One region of the Microbulbifer sp. Q7 genome, then DNA from elsewhere that is predicted to be linked to it. Evidence: predicted binding sites of a transcription regulator. Region 1 holds the regulator's gene; each other region holds the start of a gene.
What was found. The regulator LexA, encoded in region 1, represses DNA repair genes until DNA is damaged. The targets are predictions, from matches to a motif close to ACTGTNTNTANANACAGT.
Positions count from the first base shown of each region.

Region 2: a site for LexA is predicted at 2,151-2,168, ahead of recN (DNA repair protein RecN). Genes of this name have one in related genera too.
Region 3: a site for LexA is predicted at 2,271-2,288, ahead of imuA (translesion DNA synthesis-associated protein ImuA). Genes of this name have one in related genera too.

Region 1 is NZ_LROY01000002.1:871,869-876,035, forward strand. It holds gene topA (type I DNA topoisomerase) at 1-1,321, shown strand, start outside; gene AU182_RS09280 (DUF6586 family protein) at 1,385-1,918, shown strand; gene AU182_RS09285 (hypothetical protein) at 2,037-2,291, shown strand; gene lexA (transcriptional repressor LexA) at 2,379-2,987, opposite strand; gene AU182_RS09295 (TIGR00730 family Rossman fold protein) at 3,203-3,853, shown strand; gene AU182_RS09300 (DUF6763 family protein) at 3,958-4,167, opposite strand, start outside.
Region 2 is NZ_LROY01000001.1:1,340,018-1,344,184, reverse strand. It holds gene dnaK (molecular chaperone DnaK) at 1-1,159, opposite strand, end outside; gene grpE (nucleotide exchange factor GrpE) at 1,291-1,902, opposite strand; gene recN (DNA repair protein RecN) at 2,195-3,847, shown strand; gene AU182_RS05460 (1-acyl-sn-glycerol-3-phosphate acyltransferase) at 4,014-4,167, shown strand, end outside.
Region 3 is NZ_LROY01000002.1:231,923-236,089, reverse strand. It holds gene AU182_RS06720 (S46 family peptidase) at 1-68, shown strand, start outside; gene AU182_RS06715 (hypothetical protein) at 130-315, opposite strand; gene AU182_RS06710 (NAD(P)/FAD-dependent oxidoreductase) at 319-1,524, opposite strand; gene dcd (dCTP deaminase) at 1,536-2,105, opposite strand; gene imuA (translesion DNA synthesis-associated protein ImuA) at 2,327-3,067, shown strand; gene AU182_RS06695 (DNA polymerase Y family protein) at 3,197-4,167, shown strand, end outside.

The DNA.
Region 1 (4,167 bases):
GCTCGATCCCAAGCAGCACTTCACCAAGCCTCCCGCGCGCTTCAGCGAAGCGGCGCTGGTAAAAGAGCTGGAAAAGCGCGGTATTGGCCGTCCATCGACGTACGCATCCATTATTTCCACGATCCAGGATCGCGGTTACGTGCGTCTGGAAAACCGTCGATTCTACGCGGAGAAAATGGGTGACATCGTCACTGATCGCCTCAGCGAGAGCTTTACCGACCTGATGGACTACGGATTTACCGCCAGCCTGGAGGAGTCCCTCGACTCGGTTGCAGAGGGCAAGCGGGGCTGGAAAGACCTGCTGAATGATTTCTATGCCGGTTTCAGCAAGCGTCTCGAAGTGGCGCAGGATAAAGAAGGCGGCATGCGCCGTAATTCGCCCACGGATACGGACATTGAGTGCAGCCAGTGCGGCCGCCATATGCAGATCCGCACCGGTTCAACCGGCGTCTTTCTGGGCTGCTCCGGCTATGCGTTGCCCCCCAAGGAGCGCTGCACCAACACCATGAACCTGGTGTCTGGTGAAGAAGCCGTTGACGCCGATAAAGATGAAGAGGCGGAAACACGCCAGCTGCGCGAGAAGCGCCGTTGTGGCAAGTGCGGCACGGCAATGGACAGTTATCTGGTGGATGAACAGCGCAAGCTGCACATCTGCGGTAATAACCCGGACTGCCCCGGCTTTGAAGTGGAAAAAGGCACTTTCAAGATCAAGGGCTATGACGGTCCGCTGATCGAGTGTGACAAGTGTGGGGCGGATATGCAGTTGAAGTCCGGCCGTTTCGGCAAGTACTTCGGCTGTACCAGCGAGACCTGCAAGAACACCCGCAAGCTACTGAAGAGCGGCCAGCCGGCACCGCCCAAAATGGATCCGGTACCCATGCCGGAGCTGCCCTGCGAAAAAGTGGACGATACCTACATTCTGCGTGACGGTGCCTCCGGTCTGTTTCTGGCGGCCAGCCAGTTCCCGAAAAACCGTGAGACACGCGCCCCGCTGGTGAAGGAACTGCTGCCACACAAGGACGAGATCGACCCGAAATACAGCTTCCTGTTTTCGGCGCCCACGGAAGACAACGAAGGCCGCGACACGGTGGTGCGGTTCAGCCGCAAGACTCAGGAGCAGTATGTCCAGAGCGAGGAAGAGGGTAAGGCCACCGGCTGGAAGGCCTTCTATCGCGATGGCAAATGGCAGGTAGACGCGCCGGCGAAGAAAGCACCCGCCAAGAAGAAAGCTGCGGCGAAAAAAGCACCGGCTAAAAAAGCGGCCGCTAAAAAGGCACCAGCCAAGAAAAAGGCCACCACTAAAAAATCCCCGGCCAAGTAATTGGCCGGTTACTCTGCTCAGCAGGTCGTTGTAAGAAACAGGGAGAAATAGGGAGTATGCAGGTTGAGTAATCCCTATACCGGTAGCGTTGCGTCAGCACTGCGCAAAGCCCAGCTGATCCTCCAGGCCCCCGTCCCGGGTGAGGCGGCAGACAGTCAGCAGGCGCTGCTGGAAAGTGCTTTGCAGGAAGCGGCGCTGATGCAGCTGTGGCGGGCCTACAAAGCATTTCTTGCGGAGCAGGGGCAGCAGCTCCAGCTGGGGTTCCGAGCCGGGGCCGAGCCGGATACTGCGCAGGCACTGGCGCAACTGGTGTCAGCGCGCGGTAAGTTCAGCGCCGAAGTCAATGAGCTGGTGAGCCTGTCGGAAAACCCGGAAAGCTGGTTTCAGGGCATGCAGGCCGCCTGGGAGGCCCTGTGGCGGCCGGCAGGTACGGAAGCGGCTCAGTCTGAAGGCGCCGCGGGCGTGCAGACCCTGATCCCTGTGCAGCAGCTTGACCGAGCAGCCCCTGAGCCCCTGAGCCGGGATCTGCTGATGAAGTGGCTGCGCGCGCTGAACGAGCTGGTAGTGCGCCAGCGGGCCCACGGGCAGGAGTGGTAAGCCCACCCGAGCTGGATTCGGGTCTGTCCTCTGATTAATCACCCCTCCCTGTGATACACTGCCAAAAATCGCGCCGGCTGGTGGCAGGCGCTTCCCGGGAAGATAAGTGGAGAGATGAATGTCTTCTGAGACCTACGAAATCATCGAGTTGTCCAATGGTGATGTGGCGCTGCGGCGTGCTGGTCACAAAGATGATCCGTTGGTGCGTATCCATTTTTCTGCCGAGAGCCTCGATTTTCTGCGTGAGCACAAAGTGACCATTGCGCGCGCCATGCTGGAGGCAGGTATCGAAGCGGTACAGGAAATCAATGCCCTGGAGCCAGAGCCTTTTGAAGAAGAGGACGTGGATTTGACCGAGCACACGATCCATTGATGCCGGTTGATTCGGACGCATAAAAAAACAGGGCCAAGGCCCTGTTTTTTTATGCGTCGGCGTTTGCCGTAGTGCGCTGCACGTTTATCAAACCGGGTTTTGCCGGATAACACCCACAGCCAACCCCTCAATGGCAAAGTTGCGATCACGCATGTCAACTTCAATTACATTGAAGTCTTCGTTCTCCGGCAACAGCTGAACCGTCGCCTGGTTACCGCGGCGCTTGAATCGTTTCACTGTCACTTCGTCCTCGATTCGCGCCACCACGATTTGGCCGTTGCGAATGTTGTCAGTCCGCTGCACCGCCAGCAGGTCGCCGTCGAGAATACCCGCATCCTTCATACTCATACCGTGCACCCGCAGTAGATAATCCGCCGGAGGGTGGAAAAACTCGGCGGGAATCTCACAATATTCCTCAATATTTTCCTCTGCCAGCACCGGGTTACCAGCGGCAACACGGCCGACAATGGGAAGGCCGGTGTGGTGGTCGGGGATACGGATACCACGGGAGGCGCCGGCGACCATCTCGATGGCACCCTTGCGCGCGAGCGCCTTCAGGTGTTCTTCCGCCGCATTGGGGGAGCGGAAGCCGAGTTCCTGGGCAATTTCCGCGCGGGTGGGGGGGTAACCGGTGTCGTCCAGGTACGTTTTGATCAGCGCAAGTACCTGGGCCTGGCGGGCAGTGAGGTTTGTCATGGGCAGTTCCTGTTATTCGAGATCTTCCATCCCGATTTCCCGGGGTCTGTATTTTTATACAGTTGCTGTGATTATATACAGATTTGCTGAAGCCGCAAACGCCGGGTGGATTGCGGGAACTGCTAGACTGTAAGCGGGTTTGGTGTATGGGGTTTGGTGTGTATCGCTGACATTGCCCATGCGCTTCGCCAGGCATACGGATAAGGAGCAGGCATATGCTGGATGCAAAAATGCCCGAAGCATGGCGAGTGCTGCGTATTCAGTCTGAACTCGTGGATGGCATCGAGCGGCTGATTACCCTCAAGGGTGCGGTGACCGTGTTCGGGAGTGCGCGGTTTCCCGAAGAAGCCGCAGAATATCAGGAGGGCCTACGCCTTGGGGAGTTGCTGGCCCGTGAAGGGGTGCCGGTGATAACCGGCGGTGGGCCGGGAATTATGGAGGCCTGCAATCGCGGTGCGTTTTGCCAGTCTGGGGAATCCATCGGGTTGAGCATCGAGTTGCCGCACGAACAACTGCCCAATGCCTATCTCGATATCAACCTGAATTTTCGCTATTTTTTTGTGCGTAAATTTATGTTCGTCAAACACGCGATGGGTTTTATTGCCATGCCCGGCGGCTATGGCACCCTGGATGAGTTATTTGAGGCACTTACGCTGGTGCAAACGCGCAAGGTCCGGCGCTTCCCCATTGTTCTGGTGGGGAAACAATATTGGGCAGGGCTGGTGGACTGGATGCGCAATACCGTGCTGACGCGCGGCTGTATTGATGCCGACGATCTGAGCCTGTTTACGCTGGTAGACACCGTCGATGAAGCGGCACAGATCATAATCGAGTTTATCCGCGAGTGTGACGGGGAAGCCCGTTAATCCATCGCCCATTTATCGGTATTTCAACGGCCCCTGTCTGCGGACACTATCTGCTGGGGGAGGCTGCAAGCCTGCGGCCGGTTTCGCGATCACCGGTTTCGAGATCAGAAGGAATCGTCGGTCCCTGGAAACGAGTCGCCCTCCAACCTGTCGATGGCGCTCTGCACCGGCGAAAGAATCGGGCTGCGGAACCCTGAGTCTTCTTCGTCCTGCATTTCTTCCGCGAGGATGCCGTAACCGGCATTGGCATTTTCCGGTTCCGCGGCGCCAATCACCGGCAGCCTTGGCCAGCTTTGAAAGTCGATTTCCCCCAG
Region 2 (4,167 bases), on a different contig from region 1:
TCACGTCGCCGCCCAGTACCGCGCCCTGAATCGCCGCGCCCACGGCAACCGCTTCGTCCGGGTTCACGTCTTTCCGCGGCTCTTTGCCGAAGAACTCGGTCACCTTCGCCTGCACCAGCGGCATGCGAGTCTGACCGCCCACCAGAATCACTTCGTCGATGCCGGAAGCAGACAGGTCCGCGTCGGCCAGCGCGGTTTTTACCGGCTCCAGGGAGCGGGTGACCAGGTCTTCCACCAGGCTTTCCAGCTTGGCGCGGGTCAGTTTGACCACAAGATGCTTGGGACCGGTGGCGTCTGCGGTGATGTACGGCAGGTTCACTTCGGTCTGCTGGCTGGAAGACAGCTCGATCTTGGCTTTTTCCGCCGCTTCTTTCAGGCGCTGCATGGCCAGGGGATCGCCCTTCAGGTCGATGCCCTGTTCTTTCTTGAACTGCTCTGCCAGGTAGTCGATCAGGCGCAGGTCGAAGTCTTCACCACCGAGGAAGGTGTCACCGTTGGTGGACAGCACTTCAAACTGCTTCTCGCCATCGACGTCGGCGATTTCAATGATGGAGATATCGAAAGTACCACCACCCAGGTCGTAGACCGCGATGGTGCGGTCGCCGCCGGCTTTGTCCATGCCGTAGGCCAGCGCTGCCGCAGTCGGCTCGTTGATGATGCGCTTGACGTCCAGGCCGGCGATACGGCCGGCGTCTTTGGTGGCCTGACGCTGGGAGTCATTGAAGTAGGCCGGCACGGTGATTACCGCCGCGTCTACTTTCTCACCGAGGAAGTCTTCCGCGGTTTTCTTCATTTTCTTCAGTACTTCAGCAGAGATCTGCGGCGGAGCTTTCTTGTCGCCCTTCACCTCTACCCAGGCATCACCGTTTTCGGCTTCAACGATGGAGTAAGGCACCATCTTGATGTCTTTCTGTACCACGTCGTCCTTGAACTTGCGGCCGATCAGGCGCTTGACGGCGTACAGGGTGTTGGTGGGGTTGGTCACGGACTGGCGCTTGGCGGACTGGCCCACCAGCACTTCGTTGTCGTCGGTGAACGCAACGATGGAAGGGGTTGTGCGATCGCCTTCCGCGTTTTCAATTACGCGAGCCTTGTCGCCGTCCAGTACCGCCACACAGCTGTTGGTGGTACCCAGGTCGATGCCGATGATTTTTCCCATGGATCTGATTCCTCACTTTGCTGCGCGCCGGATTTCACCCTGGCTGCGCACATTTGTATTCGGTTGCTGCTTATATTGGTGCCGCCATTGGGTTTTCAAGGGCACCGCGAGCAGCGATTTAGAAATCCGCCTTACGGCGCCTTGCTGACAACGACCATCGCCGGGCGCACCAGGCGGCCGTTCAGGCGATAGCCTTTCTGGAACACGTCGAGCACCGTGTTCGGCTCCACATCCCCATTGGGCACCTGGGTCATGGCTTGGTGCAGTTCCGGATCAAAGGGCTCACCCGCCGGATTGACCACTTCCACACCGGCTTTCACCAGGGTGTCGATAAAGGACTTCTGGGTCAGCTCAATACCCTCGACCACCGCTTTTTGCGATTCATCGCTGATGTCGATGGTGGAGAGCGCACGCTCCAGGTTGTCCACAACCGGCAACAATTCCTTGATCAGCTTCTCCACACCAAACTTGTGCGCCTTTTCCACATCCTGCTGGGCGCGGCGGCGGGCATTCTGCACCTCAGCCTGGGCGCGCAGCACCATGTCTTTATGATCGGCGAGCTGCTGGTGCAGGGAGGCGATTTCCTCCTCCAGAGCAGCTTCTTTATCCGCATCCCGGTCAGCCGCCAGCTCTTCCGCCAGCGCCTCTTCGGCCGCGTGCTGTTCTTCCGCATCCGGGGTTTCCACCTCGGCGGCCTGTTCGCCGGTCTCAATCTGTTCGTCTTCGCTGCGCTCTTTGGCCACTGCTTTCTCCGTCTGTGTCCGTCGGTCTACTGCCAATTGGTCAAATCGTTGTAAAACTTGCCCGGGAACCTGTTCCGGCGCCGGGAATGCAAGGCTATATGGGGGCTGCGCCAGTCACTTCAAGAGGATGTGGCCACACGCAGGCGCAACACGGGGGCAAACGTCAGGGTAGTGTGGGGAGCGGACGCTTGCGATAGCTGATTCACGCACATTCAGCGCCCGCGATGATTGAAAGGGGGCGGCCATATACTGTATAAACAACCACTATTCGGATAGCCACGAAAATAATCTCATGTTGCTACACCTGTCTATCAGCCAATTCACCCTGGTCGACCAGTTGGAACTGGAATTCGGCCCCGGTACCAGCACCCTCACCGGCGAGACCGGCGCGGGCAAATCCATCACCCTGGATGCCCTCGGCCTCGCCCTGGGCGACCGTGGCAATGGCGAGCTGGTGCGGGCCGGTGCCAAGCGCGCAGACATTCACGCAACCTTCGATATCGCCCAGCACGCCGAGGCGCGCGCCTGGCTCGAGGAACAGGAAATGGATGCCGGGCGCGAGGTGATCCTGCGCCGCACCATCAGTGCCGATGGCCGCTCGCGGGCCTACATCAACGGCCAGCCGGTAACCCTGATGCAGCTGCGCACCCTCGGCGAGCAGTTGATCGATATCCACAGCCAGCACGAGCATCAGTCGCTGCTGAAGAAAGACACCCACCGGCGCCTGCTGGACGAATACGCCCACGCCGAAGCCCACAGCGCCGAAGTGCGTATTCACTACAAAACCTGGCAGGACCAGTACCGCCGCTACCGCAAACTGGCCGACAGCGCCGAGGAAACCCAAGCCCGCCGGGACCTGCTGGAATACCAACTGGAGGAACTCGAACAGCTCAACCTCCAGCCCAGCGAGCTGGAAGAGCTGGAAAGTGAGCAGCGCCAACTGGCCAATGCGGGCGATATCCTGAATGGCAGCTACCAGCTGGCCGCACTACTCAATGGCGGGGAAGGCGATATTGCCGAGCAGCTGCACCGCGCACTGCAACTGGTGGGCGCCATGCCGGAGCAGAGTGCGGCACTGGCAGAAGTGGCGCAGATGCTCGACAGCGCGCGCATCCAGATCGAAGAGGCCGGCAGCACCCTGTCGCGGCATATCGACCGCTTTGAGATCGACCCGGAACGCCTGGCCGAAGTGGAAGAGCGCCTCTCGGCGATTTATTCCATCGCGCGCAAACACCGGGTACAGCCTGCGCAGCTGCCCGAGCTGCAACAGCAGTGGCAGCAGGAGCTTGAGGAAATCGGCGCGCCGGATGCCCTCGACAAACTGGCTGCCGAGTGCGATGCACTGGAACAGGCATTCCGCACCAGCGCCGGCAAACTCAGCAAACTGCGTGCGGCCGCCGCCACCAGGCTCGCCGAGGCCGTCAATGCCCAGCTGGCCGACCTCGCCATGCCCCACGCCCGTGTGGAACTGGCACTGAGCCCGCTGGACAAACCCTCTGCCACCGGCCTCGAAGAAGTGGAAATCCTGATCGCCACCAACCCGGGCCAGCCGCCGCGCCCGCTCGGCAAGATTGCCTCCGGTGGCGAATTATCACGGGTCAGCCTGGCCATCCAGGTGATCACCGCGCAGACCTCGCGCACCCCCACGCTGGTGTTCGACGAGGTCGATGTGGGTATCGGCGGCGCCACCGGTGATGTGGTCGGCAAGCTGCTGCGCCAGCTGGGCGAGCGCGGGCAGGTCATCTGCGTGACCCACCTTGCACAGGTAGCGGCGCGCGCCCATCGACAATACCTGGTGGAAAAACACAGCGATGGTGACAATGCCTTTGTGGCACTGCGTGAGCTCAAGGATGAAGCGCGCTGCCGGGAGATCGCGCGCATGCTGGGGGGCGAGACCACGGCCCAGTCCCTGGCCCACGCGGAAGAAATGCTCGGCCGCAACTGACGCTCCTCAAAACCTGCCAGTCACAGATTTTCGGTCCGCAAACCCTGCGCGGGCCGAAATTGACCGCATGTGGCATAAAATTCACCTTATACTTCCGCGCCCCCGAACCATCCTCCTGCCGGGTGGGAATCCAACTACACTGACGGGCAAAGAACGCGGTCGCACCATGCAAACAACCATTTTCAATACTCCCATCGTTACACCTGTCCTGCGCCTGGTGGCGCGGCTGCTGCTGAAGCTGCACGGCTGGAAAATCGTCGCGGATGAGCGCGCGCTGAAGCTGAAAAAGTACGTACTGCTGGCCGCCCCCCACACATCTA
Region 3 (4,167 bases), 640 kb from region 1:
TAATGGAGAAAGTGGATCACGCCGATAATCTGCTGGAAGAGATGGGGGTAGCGGCGCCGAAGCAGTAATTCAGACCGCAATAATAAAAAGCCGGCATTCCTGCCGGCTTTTTATTTACAGTAATTTTAATTACAGCAACTCGGTCTTGGTTTTTCCACACCGTTGGCAGCGGTACTCCGTGACCAGCTTCCCCTGCTTCACATCAAACTTGCGCTCGGTGACGACCACCCACTTGTGAAACCCATCACGGCACAGACTGCTGCCCTTGTGTTTTTCCCAAGGGGTTTTGCGCTTGAATGGCAATACATCACCCATTGATCAAACCTCCCCACCGGCGGCATGGGCAGATGCCCAGGCCCATTGAAAATTAAATCCGCCAAGCCAGCCGGTGACATCCAGCACCTCACCGATAAAATACAGCCCCGGCTGCTTCATGCTTTGCATACTACGCGACGACACCTCGTTGGTATCCACGCCTCCCAGGGTAACTTCCGCGGTGCGGTAACCTTCGGTACCTTCCGGGGTCAGCGTCCAGGTCTGTAGTTTTTCACCCACTTCCCTCAGAGCCTGCTCTCTGTACTGCTTGAGCGGTTTGCTTTCCAGACCACTTCGCTGCAGGAAAAACTGCACCAGTTTTTTACTCCATAACTCCGTCAGCACCGTATGCAGAAAGCTCTCCTGCTTTTTGCCGCGCTGTTCGCTGATCCAGTCCGCGAGATCCAGCCCCGGCGCCAGATCGAAGGTCACCGGCATACCCTCTTTCCAGTGGCTGGAAATCTGCAGAACCGCCGGGCCACTCAGGCCCTTGTGAGTAAACAGCATCTGCTCGTGGAAGTGGCCCTCGGCGCAGCTGGTATTCACCGCCAGTGAGGTACCCGGCAATTCCTGCTGCCGCGCCAGCGCGCGCTTATTCAGGATAAACGGTACCAGCGCCGCGCGGGTGGGAATAATGTTGTGGCCGAACTGCTTGGCAATATCGTAGCCAAAACCGGTAGCACCCATGGTAGGGATCGACAGTCCGCCGGTGGCGATCACCAGGGATTCACACACCACCTTGCCGAGGGAGGTGTGCACCTCAAAGCCTTTCGCTTGCGCTTCATCGAGAGGCTCGATGCGCTGAATTTCACAGCGGGTGCGAATCTGGGCTTTCGCCTCACGACACTCCGTCAGCAGCAGGTCGACAATATCCCGGGACTTGTTGTCACAGAATAACTGACCAAGAGTTTTCTCGTGGTAGGGGATACCGTGCTTTTCTACCAGCGCAATAAAGTCCCACTGGGTATAGCGGGCCAGGGCGGATTTACAGAAATGGGGGTTTTCGCTGTAGAAGTTGTCCGGCGCCGTGTACAGGTTGGTGAAGTTGCAGCGGCCGCCGCCGGACATCAGGATTTTTTTACCGACCTTGTTGGCGTGGTCCAGCACCAGCACGCTGCGGCCACGCTTGCCCGCCACCGAGGCACACATCAGGCCGGCGGCGCCGGCGCCGATGATCAGTACATCGGTCTGGGTAGGAAGGTCTGTCATTCGTGGTCAGATCAGGTCTTCGGCAGGGTGACGCCGCGCTGCCCCTGGTATTTGCCACCGCGATCCTTGTAGGACACATCGCAGATTTCATCGGATTCGAAGAACAGCATCTGTGCCACACCTTCATTCGCGTAGATTTTCGCGGGCAGGTTGGTGGTGTTGGAGAATTCCAGGGTCACGTGGCCTTCCCACTCGGGCTCCAGCGGGGTCACGTTGACGATGATGCCGCAACGGGCGTAGGTAGACTTGCCCAGGCAGATGGTCAGTACCGAGCGCGGAATGCGAAAGTACTCCACGGTGCGCGCCAGCGCGAAGGAGTTGGGCGGTATGACACAGTAGTCGCCCTCCACATCCACAAAGCTGTCTTCATCAAACGCCTTGGGATCCACGGTGGCGGAGTGCACATTGGTGAAAATCTTGAACTCGCTGGCACATCGCACGTCGTAGCCGTAGCTCGACGTACCGTAGGAGATCAGGCGGTCACCCGATGTACCGTGACGTACCTGGCCCGGCTCGAAGGGCTCGATCATGCCCTCATTTTCAGCCATGCGACGAATCCACTTATCGGATTTGATGCTCACCCTTTCCCCTCACTTGTTCATTTCTGGCGGTCATTTAAAGAGGCCGAATCATAGCCGGTTTGCCCTGTGCAAAAAAGTATCACTGATTGCCGTCGAATTCAGCGCGTACAGGCCCGATGTGGGCTTGCCGACACTGGATGACTACTGTATAAATTGCCAGTAGATACTGTATGCACATACAGCCAACCCCTGTCAGACCACCCGTGTGGAGCGAGCCAATCGTGAACAGCGCCGAAAACTTTTTGCAAAACAAGCAGTTAGCTCAGCAGGCCAGCAACGAGCCATCTATCCCCCCAGGGCAAGAGCGGCCACGGCCATTGCAGCAGTTGCTTGCCCGCCCGGACATCTGGCAACTGGCCAGCGGCCAGCGTCGCCCGCGCACCGGTATCAGCACCGGCTACCGCGGCCTGGATGCACTGCTGGCCGGGCACGGCTGGCCCCGCGCCGCCACCACAGAGCTTTTGGTCGACAAGGCCGGTATTGGCGAGATGTCCCTGATACTCCCCACCCTGGCAGAGCTCACCCGCCAGGGGCGCATGGTGATACTGGTCAACCCACCACACATTCCCTATGCCCCGGCACTGGCGCAGGCCGGTGTGCAGCTGGAAAAACTGCTGATCCTGCACCCCAGGGGCCAGCGGGATCAGTTATGGGCGGCGGAACAGTCCCTGCAGTCCGGCGCCTGCGGCGCCCTGATCCAGTGGCAGGGCAAGGAAACCCACGCAGACAAAGACCTTCGCCGCCTGCAGCTGGCGGCGCGCGATGGCGATTGCCTGCACTTTCACTTCCGCCCCGGCTCCTGTGCACAAACCCCATCGCCCGCGGCCCTGCGCCTGCAACTGAAGAGCGACGGCGAGCAATTGGCACTGCATTTGTTCAAACAGCTGAGCGGTAAATCCGGCCAGCGCCTGCACCTGGCGCGCAACCCGGACCTGGTGCGGCAGGACCAACCGCTCCACTGAATCGACGGTACGCTCTCTGATGGATGCGCTGCGCTTATCCACCCTACGCACAACCACCAGTAACAATGCCGTAGGGTAGATAAGCGCAGCGCATCTACCAATTAACCAGGCTCCGACGGAGACTCCAACATGCTCTGGCTTTGCATTCAGCTCCCGAAGCTGCCCCTGGAAGCGCTGGTGCGCGCCCATCGCGCCGGCGACGACGCCCCCCTGGCAGTAACCCAGAACAGCCTGATTATTGAGGCCAATAACGCCGCCTATACGCACAATATCGAGCCCGGGCTCAGCATCGCCACCGCCTGCGCCTACTGCACGGAACTGCAGCTGCTGGACCGGGACCGGGAGCGCGAGGAACAACTGCTGCAGCACCTGGCCCAGTGGGCCTACAGCTTTACTCCCGTGGTATCACCACGCAGTGCCGAAAGTGAAAAGAATCAGCCCGATAGCAATTTCGCCTGCCTCTATCTGGAAATCAGCGGCAGTCTCAAGGCCCACCGCGGCCTCGCCCCCCTGTTACAGCAACTGGGCAAGGAACTGCACAAGATGCGCATCAGCCACAGGATGGGGTTGGGCCACAGTCCTTCTGCTGCACACCTGCTCAGCCAGCTACCGGAGCATCGTCAGTGGCTGGCAGAAACCCGAAGCGCGCCCACCCCCCAGCAGTGGCGGCAGTGGATCAGCTTCGCCCCCAGTAAATTCCTGGACTGCAGTCACAAGGCCATTACCAAGCTGTACGCCTGCGGGATCAAGCGCGTCAGCCAGCTACTGGCCATCCCCCTGTCTGAAGTAGGTGGCCGCTTCGGGCGCAGTTTTATCGACTACCTCGCCCGCCTGAATGGCACCCGCCCGGACCCGGTACCCAGTTTCGAGCCGCCGGCAGAATTTGATAGTGAATTATTTTTCCCAAGCCCACTGGATAACAGTGAGCAGCTGCTGTTTCCTGCCGGACGCCTGGTACGGGAGCTGTGTCGGCAGCTGCAACGCCGCCAGTTGTACAGCCAGCGACTGTGCTGGACGCTTGATTACGGCAGCCGCGGCAGCCAGCAAGTCACGGTAGACATATCCCAGCCCCTGCTGGATCCGCAAAGGCTGATCGCACT